3 regions of the Brevibacillus sp. WF146 genome follow, and region 3 is predicted to be linked to each of the others. Evidence: predicted binding sites of a transcription regulator. Region 3 holds the regulator's gene; each other region holds the start of a gene.
What was found. The regulator LexA, encoded in region 3, represses DNA repair genes until DNA is damaged. The targets are predictions, from matches to a motif close to CGAACATATGTTCG.
Positions count from the first base shown of each region.

Region 1: A6764_RS15900 (DNA polymerase IV) is a predicted target of LexA. The motif match lies at 2,271-2,284, and genes of this name have one in related genera.
Region 2: A6764_RS14955 (YolD-like family protein) is a predicted target of LexA. The motif match lies at 2,738-2,751, and genes of this name have one in related genera.

Region 1 is NZ_CP109943.1:3,186,772-3,191,653, reverse strand. Features, by position in the region: gene A6764_RS15910 (peptide ABC transporter substrate-binding protein) at 1-1,333, shown strand, start outside; gene A6764_RS15905 (gamma-glutamyl-gamma-aminobutyrate hydrolase family protein) at 1,350-2,084, shown strand; gene A6764_RS15900 (DNA polymerase IV) at 2,297-3,391, shown strand; gene A6764_RS15895 (YqeG family HAD IIIA-type phosphatase) at 3,513-4,037, shown strand; gene yqeH (ribosome biogenesis GTPase YqeH) at 4,034-4,882, shown strand, end outside.
Region 2 is NZ_CP109943.1:3,016,467-3,021,348, forward strand. Features, by position in the region: gene A6764_RS14940 (ATP-binding protein) at 1-928, opposite strand, end outside; gene A6764_RS14945 (hypothetical protein) at 1,243-1,659, opposite strand; gene A6764_RS14950 (hypothetical protein) at 1,928-2,155, opposite strand; gene A6764_RS14955 (YolD-like family protein) at 2,371-2,715, opposite strand; gene A6764_RS14960 (helix-turn-helix domain-containing protein) at 3,542-3,811, opposite strand; gene A6764_RS14965 (hypothetical protein) at 3,926-4,378, shown strand; gene A6764_RS14970 (hypothetical protein) at 4,606-4,806, opposite strand; gene A6764_RS14975 (N-acetylmuramoyl-L-alanine amidase) at 4,803-4,882, opposite strand, start outside.
Region 3 is NZ_CP109943.1:2,290,496-2,295,377, forward strand. Features, by position in the region: gene glnA (type I glutamate--ammonia ligase) at 1-520, shown strand, start outside; gene A6764_RS11335 (DUF4269 domain-containing protein) at 563-1,132, opposite strand; gene A6764_RS11340 (DUF456 domain-containing protein) at 1,341-1,829, shown strand; gene lexA (transcriptional repressor LexA) at 1,959-2,582, opposite strand; gene A6764_RS11350 (cell division suppressor protein YneA) at 2,740-3,078, shown strand; gene A6764_RS11355 (DUF896 domain-containing protein) at 3,183-3,380, shown strand; gene crcB (fluoride efflux transporter CrcB) at 3,471-3,836, shown strand; gene A6764_RS11365 (HelD family protein) at 3,870-4,882, shown strand, end outside.

The sequences.
Region 1 (4,882 bases), 900 kb from region 3:
GTCTCCGGACGGACTGACCTACACGTTCCATCTGCGCGACAGCAAGTGGTCCAACGGCGATCCGGTCACGGCTCACGACTTTGAATACGCCTGGAAACGGGTGCTCAACCCGGAGACGGCATCGGGCTACGCATACCAGCTCTACTATCTGAAAAACGGGCAGGCGTACAATGCGGGCAAGGCCAAGGCGGAAGACGTGGGGGTAAAGGCAACGGACGACAAGACGCTGGTCGTCACGCTGGAAAACCCGGCGCCGTTCTTCCCGCAGTTGGTCGCCTCCGTCACCTACTTCCCCGTCAACAAGAAAGTGGTGGAAGCCAACAAAAACTGGGCGGGCAGCCCCGACACGTACGTGGGGAACGGTCCGTTCGTACTGAAAAAGTGGGAGCACAAGTCGGTCATCGAACTGGAGAAAAACGAGTCCTACTGGGACAAGGATGCCGTCAAGCTGTCCAAGCTGACGATCAACATGATCGAAGACGCCAACACCGAGCTGTCCATGTTCGAGAAAGGCGATCTGGATTGGGCGGGCTCGCCGCTGGGCGACTTGCCGCTTGACGCGCTGGATGCGCTGAAGGACTCGGGCAAAATGCAAACCCAGGCGACCGCCGGTACGTACTGGTACGTTTTCAATACGACCCAGCCTCCGTTCTCCAACAAGAAGATCCGCCAAGCCTTCGCGTACGCGGTTAACCGCAAGGAAATCTCCGAGAATGTCGTGCCGTACAAGAGCACGCCGGCGCTCGGCATCCTGCCGCCGACGATGGCGTTCAATCCGGACGGCTACTTCAAGGACGGCGACGTGGAGACCGCGAAAAAGCTGCTCGCGGAAGGGATGAAGGAACTGGGCATCTCCAAACTGCCGGAGATCACGCTGTCGTACAACACGACGGAAGTGAACCAGCGCATCGCGACCGTCATTCAAGACCAGTGGAGAAAGGCGTTCGGCATCGAAGTCAAACTGGTCAACAAGGAAAACAAGGTTCACCGCGAGCAGATGAAGGCAGGCAACTTCCAAATCGGCCGGGCAAGCTGGATCGGCGACTTCAACGACCCGATCAACTTCTTCGAGGTCTTCAAGGGCGGGCTGAACACGTCCAAGTGGGAAAACAAGGAATTCCTCGCCCTGCTGGACCAGTCGGCAAAAGAAGCAGACCCGGCGAAGCGCAACGAAATCCTGAAAAAGGCGGACGCCATCGTCATGGACGAAATGCCGGCGATGCCGATTTACTACTTCACCTACGCGTGGGTGAAGCAGGACACGGTAAAAGACGTCGTGGTCGACCCGCTCGGCTTCATCGACTTCAAATACGCATCCAACGAAAAGAAATAACAAGGAGTGACCGCTCGTGCGTCCGATCATTGGCGTAGCGTGTACCAAAATGTACTTTCCCAACAACAACCTCGACCAGTTCTTCTACGTGGGTTCCGGCTATGTGGACGGGGTGGCCCGCACAGGCGGGATTCCGTTCATCCTGCCGCTGATGACGGTTCCGGACGCGCCGTTCCGCGCGATGGTGGAATCGCTGGACGGCCTGATCCTCACCGGCGGAGACGATCCCGCCCCCCATCTGTACGGCGAAGAGCCGCTGCAGGGGCTGGGGGAAGTGGAGTACGAACGGGACCTGGCGGAGCTGGCGGTGATCAAACTGGCTCTGGAGCTGAAGAAGCCGATTCTCGGCATCTGCCGCGGCATGCAGATCCTGAACGTGGCGTGCGGCGGCACATTGATCCAGGACATCCCGAGCCAGGTGCCGGGTGCCTTTCAACACGCGCAAAAAGGTTCGCGCCAATACGGAGCGCACAAGGTCACGCTTCAGCCGGGGTTTGTGGCGGAAGCATTGGGCAAGACGGAAATCCTCGTCAATACGTCGCATCATCAGGCGGTGAAAGACGTGGCCCCCGGGTTCAAGGTGACAGGGGTGGCCGCTGACGGGGTGATTGAGGCGATTGAAAGCCTCGACGGGCTGCACGTGGGCGTGCAGTGGCATCCGGAGCGCATGTGGGCGCACGACGACACGATGCTGAAGCTGGCGGAAGCGTTCGTCAACAAGGCGCGTCAGGTGAAGGCGCTGGCCCGGTAAGGCGTCAGCCGCTGCAGGCATTGCGGAAGATAGAAAAACAAAAACGCAAACCGCTCTTCTCTCGGGAAGGGCGGTTTTTTCGTCAAAGCGGCGGCGGAAAAGGCGGCTCGCACAGCGTCGGCATCCGTCCGCGGCAGGCGGCTGTATCTTGCATCCGGCTGGAAAAAGGACGATAATAGCGGTATGAGAATGTATGTTTGGTGGTATCTCCCGTGAAGAAGATCCTGCACCTGGACATTGACGCGTTTTTTGCCAGTGTGGAACAGTTGGACCACCCGGAACTGCGCGGCCGGCCGGTGATCGTCGGCGGCACGGGAAACCGCGGCGTGGTGTCCACCTGCAGCTACGAAGCGCGAAAATACGGGGTGCGGTCCGCGATGCCGATGGCGCTGGCCCGCAAAAAATGTCCGCACGGCGTGTTTCTGCCGGTTCGCTACGAGCGCTACGCGGAAAAATCGGCGGAGATCCGCGAGGTGTTTGCCGCCTATACGGATCGCTATCAAACCGTGGGACTGGATGAGGCGTACCTGGACGTCTCCGGCTACGACAACGCCGTTCCCGTCGCCCGGGAGATCAAGCGGCGGATTCAGAGTGAAACCGGGTTGACCTGCAGCGTCGGCCTCTCCTACAACATGTCCCTCGCCAAGATCGCCAGCGATTTGAAAAAGCCGGACGCCTTTGTCGTCATCCGGCCGGATCAGGCGCTGGAGGTGCTGCGGCCGCTGCCCGTCGGGACGCTGCACGGAGTGGGCAAAAAATCGCAGGAGCTGCTGGCGAGAAAGGGCATTCACACCGTGGAAGACTTTTGGCGGCTTTCCCTGGACGAAGTGGTGCAGTTGTTCGGCAAGTTCGGGCAGGCGCTGTACTACCGGGCCCGGGGCGTGGACGACCGGGAGATCGTGACGGAGCGGGCTCCCAAATCGCTGAGCCGCGAGACAACGCTGCCGTTTGACCTGCACGACCGCGAGGCGGTCGCTCCCGTGGCCGCTGCTCTGCTGGCGGAGGCGGAGCAGGATGTGAGGCGGGAGGGAGTCGTCCCGCAAACCCTGACGCTGAAAATCAAATACGCCGACTTCACCCTCAGGACCAAACAGCGCAAGGCCGCCCCCGGCGCAAACTGGGCCGAACTGCTGGAAGAGCTGCTGGACGCGTTCGACTACTCCCCGGGGGTGCGCCTCGTCGGCGTCGGCTTCTCCAACTTTGCGCCGCCGGCGGAACAGCGGTACGAGCAGTTGACGCTGTTTTCATGGAAGAGCATGGAGGAAGCGGTAGAAGCGGAATCGGGAATTCACCGTCTCGGGCGGTGACGCCGCGCTGCCTCGCAGATTGTTTTCGGACGCGGATTGAAACTTTTGCAAGCCGGTGGCGGAGTGTGGTATAGTAGGTGCCGAAATCGCGGTTCTCGTCAGGCCGTGTTGGAGGTGCCCCGTGTTTCTGGAGAAGCTGATGCCGGACCAGTTTGTGGAGTCCATCCATCATATTGACATAGATCAACTGCGGAAAAGACACATACGCGCGGTCATTACCGACCTGGACAACACCCTGGTGGAGTGGGACAGGCCGCACGCCACCCCCGAGGTGGAAGCCTGGCTGAAACGGCTGAATGAGGCAGGCATCCAGGTGACGGTCGTGTCCAACAACAATCAGGACAGGGTGGACCGCTTCTGCGCCCCGTTGGGGGTCCGGTTCATCTGCGCGGCGCGCAAGCCGTCCCGCCGCGCCTTTTTGCAGGCGGTCCGGGACATGAACGTGACGATCGCGGAGACGGTTGTGATCGGCGACCAGTTGTTTACCGACGTGCTGGGAGGCAACCGGCTCGGTTTTCATACCATCCTAGTCGTCCCCGTTGCCGAGACGGACGGGTTTTGGACGCGGATCAACCGCCGGATGGAACGGGTGGCGTTATACTGGATGCGCAGGAAAGGAATGATTACGTGGAAGACAAAATCGTGAACGAACAAACGCCGGGGACGTGCGCAGGCTGCGGCGTGGCCATTCAGACGGAGGACCCGAAACGGCCGGGGTACGCGCCGGCGTCGGCCCTCGCCCGGGAAACCGTCATCTGCCAGCGCTGTTTCCGGATCAAGCACTACAATGAAGTGGCGCCGGTCAGCATGGAGGACGACGACTTCTTGCGGATTCTGCACGGCATCGGCGCGACCGACAGCCTCGTGGTGATGGTGGTCGACATCTTCGACTTCCAGGGGTCGTGGCTGAGGGGCTTGCCCCGTTTTGTCGGCAAGAACCCCATTTTGCTGGTCGGCAACAAGGTGGATCTGCTGCCCAAAAACATCAACCTGAACCGCGTCCGCAACTGGATGCAGCACGAGGCGAAAGAGCGCGGACTGCGCCCGGCGGACGTCATCCTGGTCAGCGCGCAAAAAGGCGTCAACATCGACGAGCTCCTGGCGCGGATCGGCGAGTTGCGGCGCGGGCGGGACGTCTACATCGTTGGGGTCACCAACGTCGGCAAGTCGACCTTGATCAACCGCATTCTGCACGACTACGGTTCGGCCGACTTGGAAATCACCACGTCACCGTTCCCCGGCACGACGCTGGACAAGATCGAAATTCCGCTGGAAGACGGACGCTCCATCTACGACACGCCCGGGATCATCAACCGCGACCAGATCGGCCACATGGTGTCGCCGCAGGACCTGCGCAGGATTACGCCCACGGCGCGGATCAACCCCAAGGTCTACCAGTTGAACGACAGACAGACGCTGTTTTTGGGAGGACTGGCCCGCATCGATTTTGTCCGCGGCCAGCACCAGCCGTTCGTCGTCTACGTGGCCAAC
Region 2 (4,882 bases), 730 kb from region 3:
CCATATCGCCGATCTGGCCTTTCGCGGGGTCTATCGCAAGGCCACCGAAACCATTACGGACTGCCTCGACGATAAGGTTCGCGCCGAACGTGGTTTTGCCGCTGCCCATTCCGCCGATCACTACGCGTGGCAAGCATAGCTCGTCGTAATTGTCCGTCGGCATGTATACCGTTTGTGCCGCGCCTTTGTGCGTTACCGTGCCCAACCGTAGGCCGCCCGCCGATATCTCCGCCGGTATGCCGGTTTCAAGCAGTCGGACGTTCTCGATATGATAACGCTCCTGCAACGGTCGCGTCGGCAACAGGAACAGGCGGGAGACCTCCGGTATACTCATGTAATCGCGAGCAAGCCGGAGCCCTACCGTGCGCTCCCGCATCTTCCGCCACGTACGGTCTACGTCGGTTTCATGCGCGACGAAATGGTTGTCTCCGTCCAGTTCGCGGAATGCCATCGTAACCATCCGCATGACCGCTTTCGCCCGCGCCTTATCCGCGCACACAACACCTATACGCACCGTTACGTCGTACGCGTCCCCTCGCGTCTTGTTCAGCGTTTCCGACCGGAGTTTGCCGTCGCGGAGGATGACCGCGCGCTCTCCGCCGTCGATGTTGATCGGCTCCGGTTCCTCGCCCGTCATGAGTTCGGTTACAATCGAAATCGCGCCGAGGACCGTTTTGGTCGCGAGTTTGAGTGCCGTACGTCCCGCCGTTCGCTTGTTCAGCGCGAATTTCTGCGGCATCTCGCCCGCCTTGAATCGTTCGTACGCTTGCGCTGCGCCTTCGTACCAGTCTTTCTCGGCCGGGACCGCGAGCATCTGCACGTAAACCGCGTCGCCTTCGTCAAGCGCGTTGATCGTTTCGAGGAGTGACGCCAAGAACGATATTTCGCGCCGGTCCACACGAATCGCGAACATGTAATGGTAGTTCATTTCGAGCGTCGCCGTTACGTCCGGGCGCGCGATGAACGGATCGGCTACCTCCGTATTTGTGACGTTCGGCCACGTTGATTCGATGGCCTTGCGCGCGATCGATTCGTATTCCCGCAGGACGGTAACGGTGAATGACGTTCCTTCACGTTGCAGGACCGTCTCAAACGAAACAAAAGGCGCGCGTTCGATGCGGCGTTTGCCGGAGTTCCACCGTTCGAGTGGCGATTGGTAAACGCAGAGTGTTTGCGCGAACTGCTCGACGGATTCGTTATTCAGGCGTGAGTCTGGCGTTATCCGTAGGTGGACGAACGGGGTTACCGCGCTACCATCGCCTTGCCCACGCCCACGAGTATCTGCATGATCGCCGGGGCGAACTGCATCCCCACGTAGCCCACCGCCGCCCACTTGAGCATCGACAGGCCCTTCGACCGCTGCCCGACCATTATCAGGAGAAAGCCGCCGCATATCATTAGGAACGCAATTGGGTACGACACCCCCTGCGCCAACTGTATGATCGGATCGAACGCGCCGATGATCTTGTCGGCAATCCCCGCCGCCTCCGCGTGCTCCAATCGCAACGCGTATACCGCCGTTGCCCCCGCCAGGAGAGCGCTTAGTTTCCGTTTCTGCCGCGCAGTTAATACGCTCCCCATCTCGTCGAAAAAATCGCGCCACGGTATCACCTCGGTCTTTTGTCGCCGAAATCTCGGCAGAGCTACCGAATAAAACACGGTATAACACTCCTCTCGTTTGGCGATACTACGCGTATCCATAACGTTAGGAGGTCGTGAAATGCCGTTTCTCGTCTACGCTGGATACGCGCTTGTTGCCAGTGGAACCGGACTCCTCGCGCTGAAACTTATCGTTGATTTTACGCGATAGGCTACCGTTCTTTGGCGCAGCGACTGCAAAGATTTCCTGTTCCTATTCCGATCTCAACTCCGCACCGGGTGCAATATAGCACAAAGAGAATGATCATGTGACGCTCCCCCTTCGTTTTCAATCGTAAACCAACGTGTCACCTTCGACCCGACACCGCACTTTAAACCGTTCCTCAACGTTATGCTGCCGCTGCACGAACTCGACGATGTTGGCGTTGTTGACGCACAGCTTAACGAGATAGTGCGCGAACGTGGTCGGATGCTTCCGGCACGCGTGCGCAAGGCGTTCGAGTTTCGCGTTCGTATCGTCGTCGGGCGATAGGTTAATGCGTTTTCGTTTCGGCACGCTAACCACCTCCTCGTCGTAACCTTACGCGGTTACTACGTTACCTATGCGCGTCCCGAAAATAAAAAACGAGCCCTGGCGCGGGTTTTTACCGTACCAGGGCCGTATTATTTCGATATGCAGACTCTTCCCCAACGCTGTGCCTACGCAATCAGCGTATGTGCGGGCGCGCTGGAATATGTACGTCCGAGCGAAATTTTTTCGTGGTTACGCGGTCACTTCGTTACACTCACGACATCCTCAACGCGAATCCACACGGAATCCCAAACGTTCACGAGTTTGAACATCCGCCTATTCGCGTCAATCTCTTTGACCACGCCCCATGCCGTTTCAAACACGCCAAGGCCACGGCTCACCTCGCGGAACCACTTAACGGTAATCGCGTAATCGTACTGCGTGCTGTCGTAAATGCGGAAGCACATCTCGCCAAAATCGTCCTCATCAACGGTAGGGCGCGGTTCGAGGCCCCGTTCCGCATTCATCCGCTGAATCTCCGCCTTGTGTTCCGGCAGGATAATCCGCATGCTGCCGAATAGATCGTTAATTTTCGTTCTCTTCAACGTGATCCCTCCCGATAATATACGAACATTTGTTCTTATTGTAATCGGAAGCGACTCCGTTATGCAATAGCGTGAGAAAAACAAATCATACAGAATACAACAACTGTCTTTTGGCTTGATTACACACACAGCCATCTGGATACAGGTGATCCCGAATCTTGACTAACGAAAGAGTGTTTATGTGCCACTTACAAGTTGTACGAGCTTTTTGTAGCTTTGTCTCACTTGCACTCAATTGAATTAGAAAATCGCGCAGCTTGGAGACGAACTCTTCCGTACCCGTTACCTCCAGTCTGAGACAAGTATTCCCGTGTCTATTTTGATACGAAAAGAGGCTAGCGTGGGTGTCACAGTAACCGCGGACAAAATCAACTGTTGCGCGAAACGGTAGATGATCCGGGAAGCCCATGTGATGTAGCGATGATATCAGTTTATAGTCGTAGCACTCAATAAAATGCATCCCCCTCTCGTTCGGCCCCCACTCTGCATATCTGTTGAGAAATGGCTTGATTGTTTCCAACTCGCTTGCGTTTGATGATGAAAACAGAAGCGCCAAGCCCGAACGTGCTGTCGATTTGACCAACGTAGCTGTCCCAACAATGCACCCTAGAAGGTAGTCGGGTATCTCGTAGAAACCGTTCCGCTCGTGGTACAACTGCAAAAACCTGTCGACTGCATGATTGTAGCTTCCGTATAGCTTTTTTAAAACTTTAACCCCGGATACTTCCCGTTTACTAGCTTCTTTGATGTAGTCCCGCATACGAGGGCGCCTGTCCTCTCGACGCAGCAAATCTTCGAATACTTGGTACACCGCCTCTTCCACGGCTTACTCCTCCACTTCCACGAAGTCAATCAAATCACTGATTTGCACACGTACTCCTTTCTCACGCCAGATTGCGTTAGCGATCTTTTCCAAGTGCTCTAAATCAACGCGTTGCAGTGATGTCCTTTCTCCTGACTTCCACCTGTATCCATGCTCCAGCTGGCTAACAGCATTGGGACGCAGCCCAGCCATATCAGCCAGATCCTTCTGACTGCTGATTCCTAGCCGTTCGCGCAGCTCCGCAATCTTTATTACGCATTTCAGCCGTTTCATTGGATCACCTCGGATAAATCATATCGTATATACAATATTTTTTCAAGAAAAAGGGTTTACAAATATCGTTTATGCGATATAATAAGGATAGATAAACCAATGAGGTGAACGGATATGAAAATTTTCTTTCGGGTACAACAGAGAGCGTATGAGATTACCCCGGAATCGGTAAGCTGGCCTTGGTTGTGGAAGTCACTAGAAGAGGCGAAACAAGGTGAGATCGACCGTGCACTGGAGTACATTGTAGACGACGAGTTAATTGAAGAGATTGAGGCTATTGAAGATCTCGACGAACGATGGGAAACAGCTTTAGAAAAAGCGGGCTTGGAAACGGGTATCAAGAACGGAGTTTCCTGCTTTGAAGATCCGGAGAAATTGGTGGACTACTTCGAGTCTCGCGGCGGCGTGGACGACGAAATTGCTTATGTGCTGATCTTCAAGGGTCGTTTCGTCGAAGTTGGGGAAGACGGGGAAGATATCGCAAAGTTTGTGGAAGAGGTTGAACGTGTGGATTGGTCTGACTTTAAGGCAAACATCGATATGTACATAGAAAAGTATGTCGGATAAGTGTAAACCCGCTGTCGGGATACCGGCAGAGGACTGCTGCCTTGCCAGTTGGTAACGATGTTACCGCGTAGGGTATCGGTCCGACCCGGTTGAGTTGGCGGCGGTATCGCGCCAGAACGATGGATTCCCGGTATAACACGCTCCTTTCCGTTAGAGCGTAACACGACCGTTTGGGACAAAAAAAATAACGCCCCGGCGGCGGAGAGTTTCCGCTACCAGGGCGTAGTTTATTCGTTTTTCGCGCGGGCGGCATCGACGCTTGCTTCCGCAAACATGTAGACCGCACACGAGCCGATCGCGCCGATCAACGCGACAACCTTCGTGATGGTATCCGCGTCTTTTCCGAACAAAACGAGAGCGCTCGTTGCAACACCGGCAATCAGCGCCCAAAACTTACGAGAGCCGAGTTTCGCTTTCCAGTCGATCATTTCCGCGTCAACTCCTTCATGACGTAGTCGATCGCGCGGTCGATCAACACGGCGGCCTCCGCGCGCGATAACGGGT
Region 3 (4,882 bases):
ACACTACCTGGCCGGCATCCTGCACCATGCCCGCGGATTTGCGGCCATCACCAATCCGCTGGTGAACTCCTACAAGCGTCTGGTGCCCGGCTATGAAGCGCCGTGCTACGTGGCCTGGTCGGCGAAAAACCGTTCGCCGCTGGTACGCATCCCGGCTTCCCGCGGTTTGAGCACGCGGATCGAAGTGCGCAACCCGGACCCGGCTGCCAACCCGTACCTGGCCCTCGCCGTCATGCTGAAAGCAGGGCTGAACGGCATCAAGAACAAAATGGAGCTGCCCGCAGCGGTGGATCGCAACATCTACGTGATGACCGAGGAAGAGCGCGAAGCTGCCGGCATCGAAAGCCTGCCGGCTACCTTGAAGGAAGCGATCGAGTGCCTGAAGGCCGATCCGGTCATCTGCGAAGCGCTGGGCGAGCATGCCCTGATCCACTTCATCGAGGCGAAAGAAATCGAATGGGATATGTTCCGCACCCGCGTCCACGATTGGGAGCGCGAACAGTACATGACCACCTATTGATCGGCATACAACGAAAAAAGAACCTGGTGACGGATGACGTCATCAGGTTCTTTTTTGTATGAGTTCCGCCAGCTCCGCGTCGCTGAACCGTTCCCACTCCAGCAGGGCTTGATAGGGATCGTCGCCGGGAATGCCGAAATAGCGGGCGAACGCAGGCTCCGTTTTCATTCCGTTCCGCTTCAGCTCCCGGATACCCTCTCTGGCCTGTTCGCCGGAGAGGGCCAGCAGGCGGGCCTCCATCACCATGTGGCGGTAGGCGTTTTGCCGATCGGCGGGTACGGGCTGGGCGAACAGTTCGAACGCAAATCCGCCGTGCCAAAAGGAAGTGACGCTGGACGGCACGCCGTTGACGTCACAGCGTTGCTGGGAAAAGCCGTCCTGCCGGCCAAACGCATCGCGAACGAAGCGATCGAATGCGTCCAAATCGCTCGCGCAGCAGATCACGTCCAGATCGCTGTCCGCCACGTCGATGTCCAGCGGAATCGTTCCCGCCAGCACCGGCTGGTATGCCTGAAGCCGCTCCATGATGCCCAAGCGGTGGATGGCCTCCCAGGCGGCGCGCTGTCGGGGGGTTCCCGCTTGCAGATACGTGAGGTCGTGCCAGTTGTTCACCTCAGTCTTCCTCCTGCGGGGGAAGCGTTTTGACAAACAGGACGCGGTCATGCCCCCGGCCGTCGTAATTGGATTCTGTCAGCGCCGTCCGCCCGTACCGCCGGGGTTCGGACGGGGCTGATCAGGCAACAATGTGGACAAGGATGAAAAGAATGATGCAACGGATGGCGCCCTGATCCGTATATCCTTACAGAAAGGAGTGTACCCGATGGAGATACTGCTGTGGATCGTCATCGTGGCGTTGTTTGTCGCAAGCATCGCCGGTATTTTTCTGCCGGTTTTGCCGGATACGATATTGCTGTGGGCAGGGTTCCTGCTGTACCACTTTGTCCTCGCCGAACCGGGAGCCGGGCTGCCGGCGTCGTTCTGGTGGGGGATGGCGGTGCTGAGCGTGCTGCTGTACGGAGCCGATTTGCTGACCAATATGTACTTCGTGAAGCGGTACGGCGGTTCCAAGTGGTCGTCGATTGCCGCGGCGGTCGGCATTTTTCTCGGGATTTTCCTGTTTCCGCCGTTCGGGATGCTGATCCTGCCGTTCCTGTTTGTGGTGCTGGTGGAGCTGTTCGTCTCCAACCAACCGCTCGAGCGGGCGGTTAAGGCGGGCGTGGGATCGCTTGTCGGATTTCTCGGCAGCGCGGTCGTCAAGGTCGTCCTGCAAATCGTGATGATCATTTGGTTCTTCATCGCCGCCTTGTAGGCCCGTGAATCGAATGGGCAGCGGGATGCAACCCCTGCCCCGGATCGTTCCGGTCTGACCGCGACGATACACAGAAAGGAGCCCGTATCTTTCGCCTACGGTCGGGAAAGATACGGGCTCCTCCTTTTGCTAGTGAATCAACCGGTACACCCCGATCACTTTCCCCAGAATCGTGACCGAGTCCAGAATGATCGGTTCCATCGTGGAGTTTTCCGGCTGCAGGCGGAAGTGGTTTTTTTCCTTGAAGAAGCGCTTGACGGTGGCTTCGTCCTCATCGGTCATGGCCACGACGATGTCGCCGTTGTTGGCCACGTTTTGCTGGCGCACGATGACGTAGTCGCCGTCGAGGATGCCCGCCTCGATCATGCTGTCGCCCGACACGCGGAGCATGTACACCTTGTCCGAGGTGACGATGTGCTCCGGCAGGGGAAAGTAATCCTCGACGTGTTCCACCGCCGTAATCGGCTGCCCTGCCGTTACCTTCCCGATGACGGGCACACGAACGACGGATTCTTCGAAGTCCTCCTGGTAGCGGTCGCCATCGGTCAACAGCTCAATCGCGCGCGGCTTGGTGGGATCGCGCCGGATCAGCCCCTTCTTTTCCAGCCGGGCCAGGTGACCGTGGACGGTGGAGCTGGAGGCCAGCCCGACGGCCTCGCCGATTTCCCGAACGGACGGAGGATACCCCTTGTCGCGGACTTCCTTGCGAATGAAGTCGATAATGGCTTGTTGTCTATTGGATAGCTTGGACATGGACCACACCCCTGTTTTCTCGAACATGTTTTCTATATTATACCATGGGATCTTGCGTTCGACAAACATAAGTTCGATTTCAACTTGACACAAAACACATGTTCGCATTATGATGAGAACAAGACGATAGAACGTATGTTTGCAGGGGGATGGTATCATGCATGCAATTTCCGCACACAACCGCTTTGCCAAAAAACCGGAGCGCCGCAGCCGCATCGGTGTGACACGCGGTCAAGCATTGGTGTTTTTCGTGGTATTCTCTCTCTTTTTTTACTTCTTGACAGAACTTGTGTTCGCATCCGAGTCGGCGTCGGTCGTTCCCGTGAAGGAAGTGACGGTTCAGCCGGGGGACAGCTTGTGGAAAATTGCCGTCCAGTACCAGGACGAAGCCGGCATGGAAGTGCGTGAACTGGTGTACGCGATCAAAAAGATGAACCGGCTGGACAACTCCAACATTTACCCCGGACAGCGCCTGGCTGTTCCCGTCGGAGAGTAGACGGCAGCGCAGGCAGCGGAGCAGGCCCAAGTTTTCCTTTCGTTTGCGTTGTGCCGCCGATGTGTTATAATAGAGCGGCATTACCGAGAGTAGGGGGAGAGGCTGTGGTAACCGACGCGGAAATCAAACGGATCAACGAGTTGGCCAAGAAATCCCGCGAAGAGGGCCTGACCGACGAAGAAAAACAGGAGCAGCAGGCGCTGCGGCGCAAGTACATCGATGCTGTCAAGGCGTCCCTGCGGGCCAACCTGGAATCGATCCGCTATGTGGAAGATCTTGAAGACAACGGTCCCAAACATTAAGATAACGTGTACTGGCACAGGAAGGCATCCACGCATGACGCTTGGATGTCTTTTTCTACGACGATATGGGCCGAACAGGGAGGAATGCGCATGTCGTGGCTGGTTGTCGCAGTGGGCGGCGCCGTGGGATCAATCATGCGGTACGGATTGGGCTTGGTGATGAACCAGCCGGGCTGGCCGGCAGGTACGTGGGCGGCCAACGTTGTGGGTTCGTTTTGCATCGGGCTCTTATACGCCTGGGGAAAGGAGCGGGGGTTTCTCTCACCGGAGCTGTACCTGCTCTTCACCACCGGGCTGTTGGGCGGCTTTACGACCTTTTCCACCTTTTCTCTGGAGGTGGTCACCTTTTTCGGAGACGGGAACATCGGACGCGGATTGGCGTATGTGCTGCTCAGCGCAGGCATTGGCCTGTTGGCCTGCGGAGCCGGGGTCTGGCTGGGCCGGCATGTGGGCTGAGCCAGCCGCGTTCGAAGCGAAAGGAGGATGGACGTGACGATTCGGCATCCGGATTACGAACGGGAACAAAAACGGCTGGATGAAACGGTGTCCGCCATCGAACGGGAGATCGAGATGCTGCGCGAAGAAGTTCGGGAAGTGACCGACGACTACGTGAAGCAGGTGGTCGCTTACAAAAAGGCCAAGGAACTGCGGTATCTGGAAGACCAAGGGAAGGACAAACCGTACTTCGGCCGGGTGGACTTTCTCAAGGACGAGACGTACGAGCTGGACATCGTCTATATCGGCAAGCGCGGGATCGTCCGGAGCGATACGTTTGATGCGCTGGTCGTGGACTGGCGCGCTCCGATTGCCGGCCTCTACTACAGCGGCGAGAGCAAGGACGCCTTCTACCGGACCGACAAGGGCATCGTCCGCGGAGAAGTTCGCCTGAAGCGGAACTTTGCCATCGAAAAGGGGAAGATTACCGGAATCTACGACGGGGCGGTCAAGGAGACGATCCACCGGGAAATGGGCCATCCCGACGAATTTCTCCAGGAAGGGTTTATCGATGAGTTTCTCGCCGCCAATCTGAACCAGACAAACGACAGCCGGCTGAAGGACATCGTGGCGACCATCCAGGCCGAACAAAACGACATCATTCGGGCGGACAAAGACCGTCCCATCGTCGTCCAAGGGGTGGCCGGGAGCGGGAAGACCACTATCGCGCTGCACCGCCTCTCCTACCTGATTTACAACTACCAGGACTCGATGATGTCGAAAAAATTCATGGTGTTTGCGCCGAACCGCCTGTTTCTCACTTACATATCGGACGTGCTTCCGGAACTGGGTGTGGATGACGTCCAGCAGGCCACGTTTCTGGACTGGGCGGCCAAGCTGGTCAAGCCGCTTCTGCCCAAAGGCTGGCGCATCACCGACCCGCAGAAGCTGCTGCGCCTGTTTTTCGAGGAAGGACAGGACCGGCGGGAACGGGAGATGACGCAAAACCGCCTGCGGTTCAAAGGCTCACTCGCCTGCAAGGCCGCCTTGGACAGCTATCTGCGCTA